DNA from 3 places in the Halomonas sp. McD50-4 genome. Region 1 is predicted to be linked to each of the others. Evidence: predicted binding sites of a transcription regulator. Region 1 holds the regulator's gene; each other region holds the start of a gene.
What was found. The regulator PhoB, encoded in region 1, activates phosphate uptake and scavenging genes when phosphate is short. The targets are predictions, from matches to a motif close to TGTCATANNNNTGTCANA.
Positions count from the first base shown of each region.

Region 2: MHM85_RS08515 (PhoX family phosphatase) is a predicted target of PhoB. The motif match lies at 1,362-1,379, and genes of this name have one in related genera.
Region 3: phnD (phosphate/phosphite/phosphonate ABC transporter substrate-binding protein) is a predicted target of PhoB. The motif match lies at 2,930-2,947, and genes of this name have one in related genera.

Region 1 is NZ_JAKRFG010000006.1:19,035-23,932, forward strand. It holds gene MHM85_RS08960 (FAD-dependent oxidoreductase) at 1-339, opposite strand, end outside; gene MHM85_RS08965 (chorismate lyase) at 426-983, shown strand; gene ubiA (4-hydroxybenzoate octaprenyltransferase) at 1,022-1,912, shown strand; gene phoB (phosphate regulon transcriptional regulator PhoB) at 2,024-2,713, shown strand; gene phoR (phosphate regulon sensor histidine kinase PhoR) at 2,716-4,008, shown strand; gene MHM85_RS08985 (hypothetical protein) at 4,366-4,665, shown strand.
Region 2 is NZ_JAKRFG010000005.1:213,534-218,431, reverse strand. It holds gene MHM85_RS08525 (1-aminocyclopropane-1-carboxylate deaminase) at 1-599, opposite strand, end outside; gene MHM85_RS08520 (Lrp/AsnC family transcriptional regulator) at 834-1,313, shown strand; gene MHM85_RS08515 (PhoX family phosphatase) at 1,448-3,577, shown strand; gene MHM85_RS08510 (TetR/AcrR family transcriptional regulator) at 3,648-4,298, opposite strand; gene MHM85_RS08505 (efflux RND transporter periplasmic adaptor subunit) at 4,398-4,898, shown strand, end outside.
Region 3 is NZ_JAKRFG010000019.1:6,274-11,171, forward strand. It holds gene phnE (phosphonate ABC transporter, permease protein PhnE) at 1-22, opposite strand, end outside; gene phnE (phosphonate ABC transporter, permease protein PhnE) at 83-910, opposite strand; gene phnC (phosphonate ABC transporter ATP-binding protein) at 907-1,782, opposite strand; gene phnD (phosphate/phosphite/phosphonate ABC transporter substrate-binding protein) at 1,908-2,873, opposite strand; gene MHM85_RS17180 (bifunctional diguanylate cyclase/phosphodiesterase) at 2,983-4,737, opposite strand; gene MHM85_RS17185 (alkaline phosphatase D family protein) at 4,857-4,898, opposite strand, start outside.

The DNA.
Region 1 (4,898 bases):
ACGAAGCGTGGCGCCGCTGCTCAGGTGTAGCGTTTGGTTGTCCACATCTAGATGCGTCACTTGGGTGTGGGTAATGACCTCGGCTTTGAGTTCGTCTGCCAGTGCACTGGCATCGCGCTGGGCGAGCTTGTCGGGGCCGAGGCGTTTGGCAAAGCCGGTGGAAAGCAGGGGCTTGCTGTAGTCATCGCCGCTGTCTGCACTGATCAGCGTGATAGTGCGTGTATCTCCCTGGCGTCGCAGGGTACGCGCTAGGCCCACGCCTGCCATGCCGGTTCCGACGATCGCCAGCGCAGCTGAGTGAGGAGAGGGCGTGGAAGAGGTCGTGTGTGAGTTGGGCATACCGTCCCCTGACGTCGGTGGAACAAAAGCCTACAAACCACCATGTTACACTAGCTCACTCTCAATTGACTGCCCTGGAGGCCTAGGTGACCGCCCCCGAGTTTTCACTCTTTCCTCAGTGGCTGCCGGTGGCCGCTGCTCGGCCAGCCATGAGCGCGCTTTGGTGGCAGTGGGTCGCCTCCACGGATTCGTTGACCGCCCGCCTGATGGCCGCCGGTAAGCCGGGCGCATTTCGGGTGCGCGTGTTGCGCCAGACCATCGGCCTGCCCCAGCGCGATGAAGCCCTTGCCCTGGGCATTGCACACCGCCGCTATGCGTGGCTGCGTGAGGTGGCGCTGTGTATCGATGATACGCCGTGGGTCGTGGCGCGTTCGGTGGCACCGCTTCACCACCTGCAGGGCAAAGGGTTGGGCAACTTAGGTGAGCGTTCGCTAGGCAGCTGGCTATTCCAGAAGCCTGATTTGGTGCGCGGGCCGCTGGAAGTAACGTCGGCCGCGCCGCCATTCAACCGGCTGACGCTGGGATCGTCGTCCAGTAGCCTTTGGGGGCGGCGCTCCGTCTTTGAGCACGGCGGGCTGTCGTTGCTGGTGCAGGAGTACTTTTTATCCACCATGACAGATGCACTGGGCCTGCCGTCGCGCTAGGCTAACGCAGCGACTTTTTCGACGAGGTAAGCATGAGCATGGACCGTTCTCTGTTGCGCCCAACCGGGTGGGCCCGCCTGACCGATTTCCTACAGCTAATGCGCTTGGACCGGCCGATAGGTACTTGGCTGTTGATGTGGCCAACGCTATGGGCGCTGTGGATCGCCTCGGACGGGGTGCCGGGCCGCGATGTACTGCTGATTTTCATTGCCGGGGTGTACGTAATGCGCGCGGCAGGTTGCGTGGTGAACGACTACGCCGACCGCCACTTCGATGGCCACGTAAAGCGTACCCAGCAGCGGCCGCTGGCCACCGGCCGTATTAGTGAAACCGAGGCGCAGCTGCTATTCGTGGCGCTGGTGGCGGCGGCCTTCGTGTTGGTCCTGTTGACCAATTGGTTTACCGTGCTGCTCTCCTTCGGCGGTGTGCTGCTAGCGTTCATTTATCCCTTCATGAAGCGCTATACCCACTTTCCCCAAGTGGTCCTGGGGGCGGCGTTCTCCTGGGCGATTCCAATGGCGTTTGGCGCCGTGCTTGGCGAGGTGCCACTCGTGGCGTGGCTACTGTTCAGCGCTAACGTGCTATGGACAGTGGCCTACGACACCCAATACGCCATGGTCGATCGCGATGACGACCTGAAGATCGGCATCAAATCCACGGCGGTGCTGTTTGGCAGTGCCGACCGTCTCATCATTGGCTTGCTGCAGCTTGCCACCCTGGCGTTGTTGATTTGGGTGGGGCTGATGGCGAGCCTGGGCGGTTTCTTCTGGCTCGGTGTGGTCGGAATGGCGGCAACCTTTGCCCATCAACAGCGTTTGATCGTTCACCGGGAGCGTGATCGCTGTTTCCAAGCGTTTTTGAATAATCACTGGTCGGGGCTCTTGGTCTTTGCCGGCATTGCTCTAAGCGAGTGGCCCGTGGCTGGCTAATATTGCTGGGTGTCATAGAATTGTCATTAAGTCATGGTGTTATCGTCACAGACATGTCACTGAACCGTTTTCGCATACATGAGCTTTCTTAGCACACCGTGAGGCCCTGGAATGACCGCCAAGACCGTACTGATCGTCGATGATGAGGCGCCCATTCGCGAGATGATCGCTGTGGCGCTGGAAATGGCTGACTATCGCGTGCTTGAAGCGGATAACGCCCAGGATGCCCACGCGATGGTCGTAGATCATCAGCCCGACCTGCTGCTGCTGGACTGGATGATGCCTGGCACCAGCGGCATCGAATTGGCACGCCGTCTCAAGCGCGAAGAGGCTACTGCGGAACTGCCGATCATCATGCTGACCGCCAAGGGCGAAGAGGATAATAAGATCCAAGGTCTGGAAGCGGGCGCCGACGATTACATCACCAAGCCGTTTTCGCCCCGTGAGCTGGTAGCGCGCCTGAAAGCCGTTCTGCGTCGGGCGACCCCGCGCGGCGTGGAAGATCCCATCGAAATCAATGGGCTGCTGTTAGACCCGGTGAGCCATCGTGTTAGCGCGCATGGCAAGGCGCTAGAGATGGGCCCTACCGAGTATCGATTACTGCAGTTTTTCATGACCCACCAAGAGCGTGCCTATACCCGTAGCCAGCTTCTCGATCAGGTGTGGGGCGGCAACGTGTACGTAGAGGAGCGCACGGTGGACGTGCACATTCGCCGGTTGCGTAAGGCGCTAGGGGAGGCGCACCAGAATTTGATTCAAACAGTGCGGGGCACTGGGTATCGTTTCTCTGCTCGGGTGTAGTCGTGCGCCTGTGGAGCCGTGAATGGTGGCGCATTACCTGGCTGGCGCTATTGGGCATGTGCCTGGGGTGGCTGGTGGGGTATCCCGGTGTGGGGCTCGCCGCTGGCCTCTTATTCTGTTTGATTTATCACTTGCGCCAATTAAAGGCGCTGTTCCAATGGCTGACGCTTCACCCTCACGATGAGCCGCCCGCGGCAACGGGGCTTTGGGGTGAGCTTTTCGATCGTCTCTACCGCTATCAAAAGAGCCAACGCATCACGCAAAGCCGCCTGCGGGCGACCCTTGCGCGTATTCAGGAATCCTCGGAAGCGATGCGTGATAGCGTCGTGATGCTGGATCGGCATGGTGATTTAGAGTGGTGGAACAGCGCGGCTACCGAGATGTTGGGCCTGCAAACCGCCCATGACCGCGGGCAGCATATTACCAACTTGCTGCGCGACCCACGCTTCATTAGCTACTTCAATGCCCGGGAGTATGGCGAGCCGCTAACACTCACCTCACCCATCGATGAGCGGCGTATTCTGCAGTATCAAATCACGCTCTATGGTGATGACGAGCGCTTGGTCATGGCCCGGGACATTACGCGCTTGCATCGCCTCGAACAGATGCGCCGTGACTTCGTGGCCAACGTGTCTCACGAGCTGCGTACACCGCTGACCGTGCTGTCGGGCTACTTGGAAACCTATGGCGATTTGAAAGAGCTGCTGCCGCCCCGTTTGGGCAAAGGCATCGGTCAAATGGAGGAGCAGACCAAGCGCATGCAGAACTTGGTCAACGACCTGCTACTACTCTCTAGGCTCGAAATCGATCGAGGGGGAGAAGATCACCAGCCGCTTGCCGTCGGGCCGATGCTGGAGAGTATTCGCCGCGATGCGCTGGCGCTGTCTCACCAGCAACACAGCGTGCAGATCGTACTCGATTGCGAAGCGCGCCTAATCGGCAGTGAGCAGGAGCTGCGCAGTGCGATCTCCAACTTGGCATTCAACGCAGTGCGCTATACGCCGGAGGGAAGTCAAATCACGCTCCGCTGGGCGGCTCTGCCCAATGGCAGTGCCTGCATCGAAGTGGACGACGACGGTGAAGGGATCGATCCGGTCCATATCCCGCGTCTCACCGAACGCTTCTACCGCGTCGATAAGGGCCGCAGCACCGCCACCGGTGGCACTGGGCTGGGCCTAGCCATTGTAAAACACGTTCTCCTGCGCCACGATGCGCAGCTCCAAGTGGAGTCGTTGCCCGGTGAAGGGGCACTGTTCCGTTGCGTATTCCCGGCCACTCGGGTGGTCAACGATTAAAAGCGCCGCTCGGCCACTTGTTTCACCGGCCTCACCTCGTACACTCAATCCTTCCTCATTCGTCGATTTGCATAATCTATGTACAAGTGTGTCATATTGGCATGTAAGCATGGTCAAACACCGCGCATGTGCCATATGTAGCCAATTAACTCGCTATGAAATCGCGGCTGAAGCTATTTTGGCATGGCTTTATTTTTTTATAAACTATTGTATTTATATGTATTTTTCTATTTTTTTGAAATTTTGGCATGTCGGATGCAAAAATTCTGGTAAGGAAGATTACCGCAGGAACTGGTAAGACATGAAGTCGCTCTTCCTTACTAAAGCGGTATTTCACAGCGATCGAGGAGGCGGAATATGATGTCCAAGGAACTACTCAAGAAAGCTGGTATTTTAGGTGTAACGTTTGGTTTGGTAGCAAGCCCATTGGCTTTTGCCCAAGAGCCTGCTGACCCGGCCGACAATATTTCTCCAGATGAGCAGCCGGTAGAATCTCAATCCAGCAATACTGGAATGACATCTGATCATGGCAACCAAGATTTAACCCATGACGAAGGCGATAACGCCAGCGATATGGAGCCGAATTCCATGAGCGATGACTCGGATGCGACATACGACAGCACCGAAGAGCTTCAGGAAGAAAATAGCGGCATGTAAGTTGTAACATTTATTTGCAAAGCTGTTAAAAACTCTTACGCTTAGGAGTGAGCATTTAAGGGGCAAGGATGTCCTATAGCAAGGATGCTCAAAGTTTCATGGAAAGAATCAGATAACGATCAATACGCTGGTCAGGGGATATACCAAGGTTGGCACCCCGCAAAAGGATAGGAAGCCAGACGTCAGTATCGTTGACAAGTAAGAGTGACCAAGACCCCGCCCTGCGGGGTCTA
Region 2 (4,898 bases), on a different contig from region 1:
CCGGTCACCGAGCACACCACGATGTAGTCGAAGGTGAAGCCCAGCTCTTTCTCCTGCTGGCGCACCTCTTCGGCAAAGCCGACGAAGCCCAAACCGCCGTAGGGGTGTTCGGAACAGCCCGCGGGAATGGGGAATGGTTTGCCGCCCTGCTGGCGCACATCCTCCATGGCCTGCTCCCAGCTAGGGCGAATGCCGATATCGAAACCGGCTGCGTCCAGGCGAACGTCGGCCCCCATGATGCGCGACATCTCGATATTGCCGACCCGGTCATACACCGCATCGGAGTAGTTCACCCAGTTCTCCTGCACGAGGACGCACTTCATGCCCAGGTGCGCCGCGACGGCAGCCACCTGACGCGTCTGGTTGGACTGGATTCCGCCAATCGACACCAGCGTATCGCAGCCCTGCTCCAGCGCTTCGGGGATGAGGTACTCCAGTTTGCGGGTCTTGTTGCCGCCGAAAGCCAGGCCGCTGTTGCAGTCCTCGCGCTTGGCATACAGCTCGACCTTGCCGCCCAGATGGGCGCTCAGCCGTTTGAGGGGAGTGATCGGGGAGGGGCCGAACGTCAGTGGATAACGGGGGTAGCGTTCAAGGTTCATGGCAAGCTCCTGCGGTGACAGTCAATGCGATAGACAAGGATCGCTGGGTAACGGTGGTTGGAACGTTGGCGTGCTCACTGAGGTTTATAGTAGGCGTATGTGTGTCCAGGCGGGTTGCGAAATAAGGGGGTTATAAACAACAATGGATTGTCTGATTGCGTTTATAGGTTTGATTAATTCGTAAATTTATTCTTTGAGTAAATAATAATGTGTGCCAAACGAGCGGGAGGGGCCTTGGAGCCCCATGCCATGGGCGGTGAGCTGGATCGTATCGACAAGCGTATTCTCAAGCTGCTTCAGGAGGATGCGACGCTTTCCAATGTGGCGCTGGCCGAGCAGGTGAACCTCAGCCCTGCGGCCTGTTTGCGGCGTGTCGAAAAGCTGAAGCGGGACGGGGTGATCAGCCGGATCGTGGCCCACCTGAACCCGGAGCCCCTGCAGGCAGGCATGGTGGTGTTGATTGGCGTGGTGCTGGACCGCTCGACGCCAGAATCTTTTGCGGCGTTCGAGGCGGCGGCTCAAAAAGTGTCGGGCTGCATGGAGTGCCACGTGGTCACGGGGGAGTTCGACTACTTCATGCTGGTGCGCACCAGAGACAGCCAAAGCTTCAACCGGCTACACGCCGAGCAGTTGCTCTACCTGCCAGGCGTGCGTCAGATTCGTTCGTTCATGGGGCTGCGGGAGGTGGTGTCGACCCACAAGGTACCGATTTAGTCCTAATGGCCCACGGCATGCTCGGTCGTCAATAAACCGTCGTGATTGCGTCATACATCTTTCATCTTTACCTAATACTCTCCCTCGAAAACAACACGTAGTTCGTACGGGCTAATGATGACGAGGGGAGTACCATGAGCAAGGCAATCGAAGATCACCGCCTGTTTAACCACAGCCATAACCAGCCATTTGCCGAGGTACTGGCAAAGCACGTCTCTCGGCGCGATGTGATGCGGGGCGGCCTGGGGCTGGCGGCGTCGTCGATGTTGGGGTTTGGCGGCGCAGCCCAAGCGCTAGCAGGCGAGCAGGCCAAGACGCCGCTGACTCTCGCATTTGAAGCGGTGCGTGGTTCTCGCACCGATGCGGTGGTGGTACCGGAAGGCTATGTGGCCCAGGTGCTGGTGCCCTGGGGCACGCCGCTCACCCCATCCGCAGAGTGGCAGCCCGATCTACACATGACCGCCGAGCGCCAGGCCGATAGCGTTGGCATGAACCACGATGGTATGGCCGGATTCGCCTTGGATGTCGACAGCGCGTCGCGGCGTTTCGTGCTAGCGCTCAACAATGAGTATATCGAGCAGGATGCGCTATGGGCGCCCCAGGGTGGCCCTACCAATGCGGGAGGCAAACGCCCGGCGGAAGAGTCGCGCACCGAAATCAACGCCCATGGCGTCACCCTCGTGGAGGTTGAAAAAAACGCCAGCGGGCAGTGGTCGCACGTGACCGACTCTCCCTATAACCGCCGCTTCACCAGCGCCACGGTGATGGACCTTGCCGGCCCCGTGGCCGGTAGCGACTATGTGAAAACCCAATTCTCCCCTGACGGCACCCAAACCCGAGGTACTAACAACAACTGTGGTAACGGCGTGACCCCCTGGGGCACCTATATCGCCTGTGAAGAGAACTGGCCCGATATCTTCGTCAACCGTGGCGAGCGCTTCCCAGACGATGCACGCATCGGTATTCCTACTGATAAAAGCCGCTACGGTTGGGATACCTCGGCAGGCGACGCGACAGAGCAGAACGGCGAGTTCGCGCGCTTTGATATCACTCCGCGCGGTGAGCGTGCCGAAGATGACTACCGCAACGAAGCGCGTACCTTCGGCTACCAGGTCGAAGTCGACCCCTATAGCGGTGCTCGCGCGGTGAAACGCACGGCGCTGGGGCGTTTTCGTCATGAAGGATGCTGGTTGGGCAAGTTAGAAGCGGGCAAGCCGATCGTTTACTATTCAGGCCACGATGCCCGCAACGAATACGTCTACAAATACGTCTCTGATGCCGCCTGGGATCCCGCCGATGCCAACCGTCCCGGCGCGGAGTTCGACCGTCTCGCCATTGGCAGCAAATATATGGATAACGGCACGCTGTACGTGGCGCGCTTCCATGCCGATGGTAGCGGCGAGTGGCTGCCGCTCACACCGAGTGCCAAAACTCAGGATGGTCGCACGCTAGCTGCCGCACTGGGCCTAGCCGAGAACGACCTGGCGGGCATCATCATCAATACCTGCGATGCGGCCGACCTCATGGGCGCAACGCCAATGGACCGTCCCGAATGGGCGACGGTGGATCCGGCCTCCGGCGAGGTGTACCTGACGCTCACCAATAACTCCCAGCGCAGCGAAGAGGGCAGCGATGCGACCCTCACCAACGATGGCAGCGAGCTGGCCGAGCCGGGAGTAGGTTTCGCAACGGCGCCCGTGAACGCCGCGAACCCCCGTGCCAATAACGAAGCCGGGCACGTGATCCGTTGGCGGGAGAGCCGGTTGCCCAACGCCTTTACCTGGGAGGTCTTCGTGTTCGGCGCGGCGGCTGACGATGCGGACAATCACTCAGGTTTGAACGAGATGAACCAGTTTGCCAGCCCCGATGGCCTGTGGTTCGATGAGCGCGACGGTGGCCAAGGTATTCTGTGGATTCAAACCGACAACGGCTACGAAGGTGTTACCGAGCATACCAACGATCAGCTTTTGGCCGTGGTACCCAATGGGCTGGACGACATTCGCGGCACGGGCCCGGTCATCAACAGCAGCAACCAGCAGCAGCTCAAGCGCTTTGCGGTGGGTCCGAACGGCTGCGAAGTCACCGGTATCTTTGCCACGCCGGATAAAACCGCGCTGTTTATCAACATCCAACACCCCGGTAATTGGCCAGCAGATGGCAATGCCTTAGTGCAAGACGCCACTGCGTCAGCGAGTGGCCAGGTGCGCCCGCGTGCGGCCACCGTGGTCATCCAGAAGCGCGATGGAGGGCCGGTGGGGGTGTAAGTCGTTAACGTGGTAACGGCACTTGAAACAGTATTTCAAGCCCTGCAACTGCAGGGCTTTTTAGTCACCATCAGCGTCGTCCATACGCCGCCAAAAACACATCCACAGCGCTGGTGATCTGGCACTGTAGTTCCTCTTCGGTAGGCGGTGGGCGTACGCCCATGCGCACCTCCTTGGTCAGCATGCCTTGCCACATACTGCATAACTGGTCGGCGGCGCGCTCTGGGGCGGGGAGGCTCAGGTGGCCTGCGCTGGCCAACCCTTCCAGCTTCTCTTGCAGCCACTGGAGCATGGCCCAGGGGCCTGCCTCGAAAAACGCCAGCAGCAGCTTGGGGTGTTGCTCTCCCTGATGGCTCATCACACGCTCGACCGCCAGCACATGGGGTTCTAGTAAGAAGCGGACCATGCTCACCCCCACATCGATCAGCGATTGGCGCACCGCGTTGTGGGTATCGGGAAGCTGTGATAATCCCTGCCGAATCGTCGCGGTTTCGCGACGAATGACACTGCCAAATAGGGCTTCTTTCGACGCAAAGTGCCCATACACCGTCACTTTGGAAACGCCTGCCTCGCGGGCCACTGCCTCCATGGTCACGGCTTCTAAACCGTTACGAAAAAATAGGCACGCCGCGGCGTCCATCATCGCATTGCGTTTGGCCATGTCCTTCGGGCGGCCGACGCTGCGTTTGGGGTCGGATAACGGCGGTTGAGCGTCTGTCATGCAATAAACCCATGCCTATTAAAAAATAGTTATTGAACGGAAGCGTACACATATTATAGTAAACGCTACCGTTCAAGAATAAACCATTTCGAGGCCAACATGGGCACGTCAAAGACTTCTTGGGGACACCGGCTGCGGGGGGCGCTGGCAGCCCTGTCGATGATCGGTGCGACGCTGGTCGTGGTGGCCCTGGTAAGCAGCCAGCACAGCAGCGCCCAGCAGGCTCGGCAGCAGGGGGCGGATAACGCCTTGCTCCAAGTCGCCACGCTGCCGCTCGAACAAGCCGAAACGCTTACCCGTGAGGTGCGATTGACCGGGCGTGTGGTGGCGCGCCAGTCGGTGTCGTTGGCCTTCGAACCGGCCGGGCGGGTGGAATCCCTGTTAGCCGACCGAGGAGATGCCGTGGAGCAGGGCGACGTGCTGGCGAGTCTCGATACCCGGCGACTGGAGAGCCGCCTGGCCGAAGTAGCGGCGCGAAGCGAAGAGGCCCGTGCCAGTCTCGCGCTAGCCCAGCGTCAGGAAGAGCGAGAAGCGCAATTGAACCAGAGCAACTTTGCGAGTCGCACGGCGCTCGATCAGGCCCGCACTGACCGTTTGACC
Region 3 (4,898 bases), on a different contig from region 1:
GAGAAGAAGTGGTTACCGGCATGGAGGATTCCTCTTGCCTTTCAGATTGGATAAAGGGATAGCCCACACGCCTAACGCCATGCTACTGCGTCCAACGACGCACATGGCTAGAGGCATATTCGCTCATGAGTACGATGGCGATGATGATCAGCAGGATGGCGGCCGAGGTGCCGTACTCGTAGCGGCTAAGCGACGTATTGAGTGTCGCGCCAATCCCCCCGGCACCGACGATGCCAATCACCGACGACTCGCGGAAGTTGATATCCAGCCGGTACATCGAGAGCCCGATCAAGCGCGGCATCACCTGCGGCTGTACGGCGTGGTTCATGGTTTGCCACCAGCTGGCACCGGTGGCGCGCACGGCTTCTACCTGTTTCCAGTCGAGGTCTTCGATATCTTCCGCCAGCAGCTTGGCCATGAAGCCGATGGTGGCAAAGGCCAAGGTGAGCATGCCTGCAAAAGGACCAAAGCCGAACATCACCACGAATAGGATGGCAATGATGACCTCCTGAAAGGTACGCGAAATCGCGATAATTGCCCGACACACCGCATACACCGGTAACGGCGCAATATTTTTGGCCGCGCCTAAGCCGACGGGAATGGCGAGTAGAACGCCGATCACCGTCGAGGTCAGCGTCATGGTGAGGCTTTCCAGCAGGCCCGCCAGAATGTCGCTTTGACGGCTGACGAAATCGGGCTGCAAAAACGCGCCGAGGAAGTTCAACGCGCGCCCGGCCCCTTCCGCCACCCGCGCCCAATTCACTTCCACCGAAGCGAGCGCCAGTACAAGGTAGACCACTCCCCCCAGCACCAACGCCCAACGCAGGCGGCGGCTCTCGATCAGCGGCAGCCGCCGCCATTGGCCCTGACGGGCCGCCTGCTGGCGGGCTCGAGTATCTATCGTGCTCATTGAGCGCCTCCACTCGCCAAGCGGCCCTGTTGCGGTGTTTGAGGCGCGCTGGCCGAGGGTGACGGCGCGGTACGCGGTGTTACCTCCTGGTGCTCTTCTTCGTCGTCATCGGCAGGCTCTGGTGTGGTGTCCCACTCCTCTTCACCGTAAATGGTGGTCAGCATCTCGCTGGTCAGCTCGCTCGGCTTGCCGTCGAAGACGATCTGCCCGGCACGCAGCCCAACGATACGGTCGGCAAACTGCTGGGCCAACGCTACGTCATGAATGTTGATGATAGCGGCCAGCTCGCGCTCGGCGCACAATTCACGAATCAAACGCATGATTTGGCGGGAAGTTTTCGGGTCTAGACTGGCTGTGGGCTCATCCACCAACAGCAGTTTGGGGCTTTGCAACAGCGCCCGGGCGATGCCCACCCGCTGACGCTGGCCGCCGGAAAGGGCATCGGCGCGTTTATCGATCGCGTGGGGCAAGCCAACGCGCTCCAGCAGTCGAAACGCTTCTGCCACGGCCTCCTGGGGATAGCGGCGCAAGAAACTACGCCAGAACCCCACATACCCCAATTGGCCCGACAGGACGTTTTCCATCACGCTCAGGCGGTCCACCAGCGCATACTCCTGGAAGATCATCCCCATGGCGCGGCGAGCGTGGCGCAGACGGCTACCCGAGAGTGTCGTCAGCTCCACATCGTCTAATCGAATGCTGCCTTGCGAGGGTTCTACTAGTCGGTTCACGCAGCGAATCAGAGTGCTCTTTCCCGCGCCAGATGGGCCAATCAGCGCCATGACCTGCCCTTTGGGCAGCGACAGCTGAATATCGGTCAGCGCGCGATCGCCGGTTGGGTAGCGTTTGCCAACGCCGGTGAGTGTCAACATGGGAAGTGCCTCAGTGTCTGATACTCAAGTGCTTATATGAATAAGGGCTTATGTCATTAGCTACATAGCGGCTCGGCCAGAAGGTCGCCCTCCTGGCCGAGAAAACGCACGGAATGACGGATCGATCAATCGCAGTCGTACGTCACGCCGTTGGCATCGGCGATGGTACGGATCACGGACCAGTTCTCTTGGTAGGTGATCGGAATGAACTGTGCTTCACCGGAGTTGGCAAACTCGGCTTCCAGCGGTGTGCCTTCCCAGTCGTAGCTAAAGAATGCATCCTGAATCTGCTCGGCAAGTTCAGGGTTCAGGTTGTGCGCCAGACCATAGGCCGTCGTGGGGAAGGTTTCAGAGGTATAGATGACGTTGTAATCATCTTCGCTCACCACGTCGCGGGACAGCATGCGTTTGGCGACGGAGTTGGCAATGGCGGCCGCGTCGTAATCTTTGTTCACGACGCCTAGGATGGAGTTGTCGTGAGAGCCCGAAAAGGCGGTTTCGAAGTCTTCACCCGCTTCCAGGCCGTACTCGGAGCGCAGCAGCGCGGAGGGAGCGCGAAAACCGGAGTTGGACGTTTCGGAGGTAAACGCCAGCTGACGACCGGCCAAGTCTTCCACCGACTCGATGCCGCTATCGGGGTAGGTGATGATTTCCATCTCGTAGCCGAAGCTACCGTCTTCTGCCGCCATCATGGCAAAGGGACGGAAGCCACCACAGTTGACCGCCACCGGCACACCGCCAGTGTTGAAGCCCGCCACGTGCAAGCGTCCTGCGCGCAGGGCTTCCTGCTGGGCAGCGTTGGACTGCACGGGGAAGAACTGGACATTTTTACCGGTAGCGTCGCTCAGATGGTCCAGAAAATCGGCCCAAACATCGGCATAAACGGCGGGATCTTCCACCGGCGTATAAGCAAAGACCAGCGTATCGGGATCGACCCACTGCGACTCGTCGCTGGGCACGTCGGCGATCATGTCGCCGTCGCTGTCCGTGTAGCGTGAAGAGAGGTCAGCCGAGGCAGACACCGCTGCCAGTGAAAAAGCGCCTACGACAGCGGCGCTCAACAGCGTACGAGAGAAAGAGACAGAGTGCATGTGCATGGCATCACCTAAGCGAGTTATGAAGTGTTCATGCCATAGTGGCGGGCCAATATGACAGCAGTGGGACACTCCCGTGACGCTTGGGTGACGACGACATGACGACCTACTGGGCTTCTCCGGTGCAGCAGCCCCGCCGCTCGACGAACAGACTGTTGCCCGCGATTTTTTTGGCCTGATGCTTTAGCTCTGATAGCTGCGCGGCGATATCCAGCGCCTTGCAGGGCGCTGGGTCAGTAATTGGCTTGACCGCAATCGAGACGCTGACAAAGGGGAAGAACGTCACGCCCCCTTGTCGGCTTTCAATGGAAATTCCCCCCTGCAGCCGATCACTCTCCTCATAAAACCCCGGCGCCAGCACTTCGAAAGAGTGGAGAATTTGCTCGCAGACGTTTTGCCAGTGCTCTAACGGCAGCAGCATCATGAAATCGTCGCCACCGATATGCCCAATAAAGCCCCCCGCGCTCTCCACTTGAGCCTGGAGCAGCCGTGAGAGCGAAATGATCACGTGGTCACCGCGAGCATAGCCATAGGCATCGTTGAACGCTTTGAAGTTGTCCAGATCGACGTATGCCGCCGCGAACCCACGCTCTTCGGATAAATACGCCGCCAGGGTTTCGTTGATCAAAATATTGCCGGGCAGCCCGGTAAGAGGGTTGGCATGGCGCGCTTGTCGCACTTGAATCGCGGTAATCTCCCGCAGCAGATCGACGATATTGCCCATGCCCAGGTAGTGACCGTCACCGCCGACGATGACGAAATCTTCCTGTTCGATATCGCGGCTGTCGGTGAGCTGTTGACTCAGGGCCTCTAAAGAGAGCTCTGCGTCCGCAACGATCATTTTAGGATCGGCGATATCTAACACGCGACGTTTGGCATACAGCGCGTGGCCGTACTGATTGGCAAACAGCGTCAAAAAAGCGTTGCGGCGGACCACTGCCACAGGGACCCTCTCTTCCACCACCGCCACGCAGCGCAGCTTAGGGTCTTCGCGAAAGCGTTCAGCCAGCGCGGGCACTAAACAACTTGCCGGGACGCTCTCGATGGGACGCAAGATGGAGTGCGCCGTGCGTCCCGCCGGGCCTTTGAGCTGGGTGGTGGCGGGCAATAGCGTATTAAGCTGCATGGGTGGCTGAGGGCTCGGTCGAGCAAAATAGAACCCTTGCAGCAGTGCCAGCCCGCGATCGAGTTCCCATAGGCAGAGATGCTCGGCCGCCGTTTCGACCCCCTCGGCAATGAGCTGGCAATCGAGGCTGCGGGCGACATCCAAAATCGAGCGCAGAAACTCGCGCTTGGCGGGTTCCTGATCGATCCCAGAAATAAAATGACGGTCAAGCTTGACGAAATCGGGCCGTAGCTCCGACCAGTGGCGAAGACTCGAGTGACCAGCCCCCAAATCGTCCAATGCCACCTGAAACCCCATGTCGCGGTAGTGATCTACCGCTTGGCGCATCAGCTCGTAGTCGTGAATCGGCACATGCTCGGTCAGCTCGATGACCACCCGCTCGGGTGGCAAGCCGCTCTCTTGGATAAAACTGAGCGTCAGCCCTTCACGAAAATCCCGCTCCACAATGGTCAGCGGCATGACATTGAGAAACAGCAGTCCCGGCAGGTCGAGCTCGGCAAAGCGGCGTATGGCAAGACGCCGGCAAAGCAGGTCCAGCTCGACCAGCAATCCCGCCTGGGTCGCCACATCGAATAACCGCAGCGGAGAGTGAAGCGGAGACGTTTTTGGCCCGCGAATCAGCGCTTCATAGCCGTAAATAGCCTGCTGATTGGCGTCCACGATCGGTTGGAACAGCACGTGCAGCTCTTCTGCCGCAATAATGTGATTTAGCCACTGCGCTTCTTGTGCGGTCATATGCCTGCTGCCCTATCAAACGTCGACTATCCCTATGATTCGTAACGCTCCATGAGGAAGGTACTAGGGCAGCAAGGGTGCGTCATTGTGATGACATTTGTATGACAACCAGCGGTTCTTTACGTGTCGGTAGGGATCGCCGGCGGTGGAAACACTGCCTC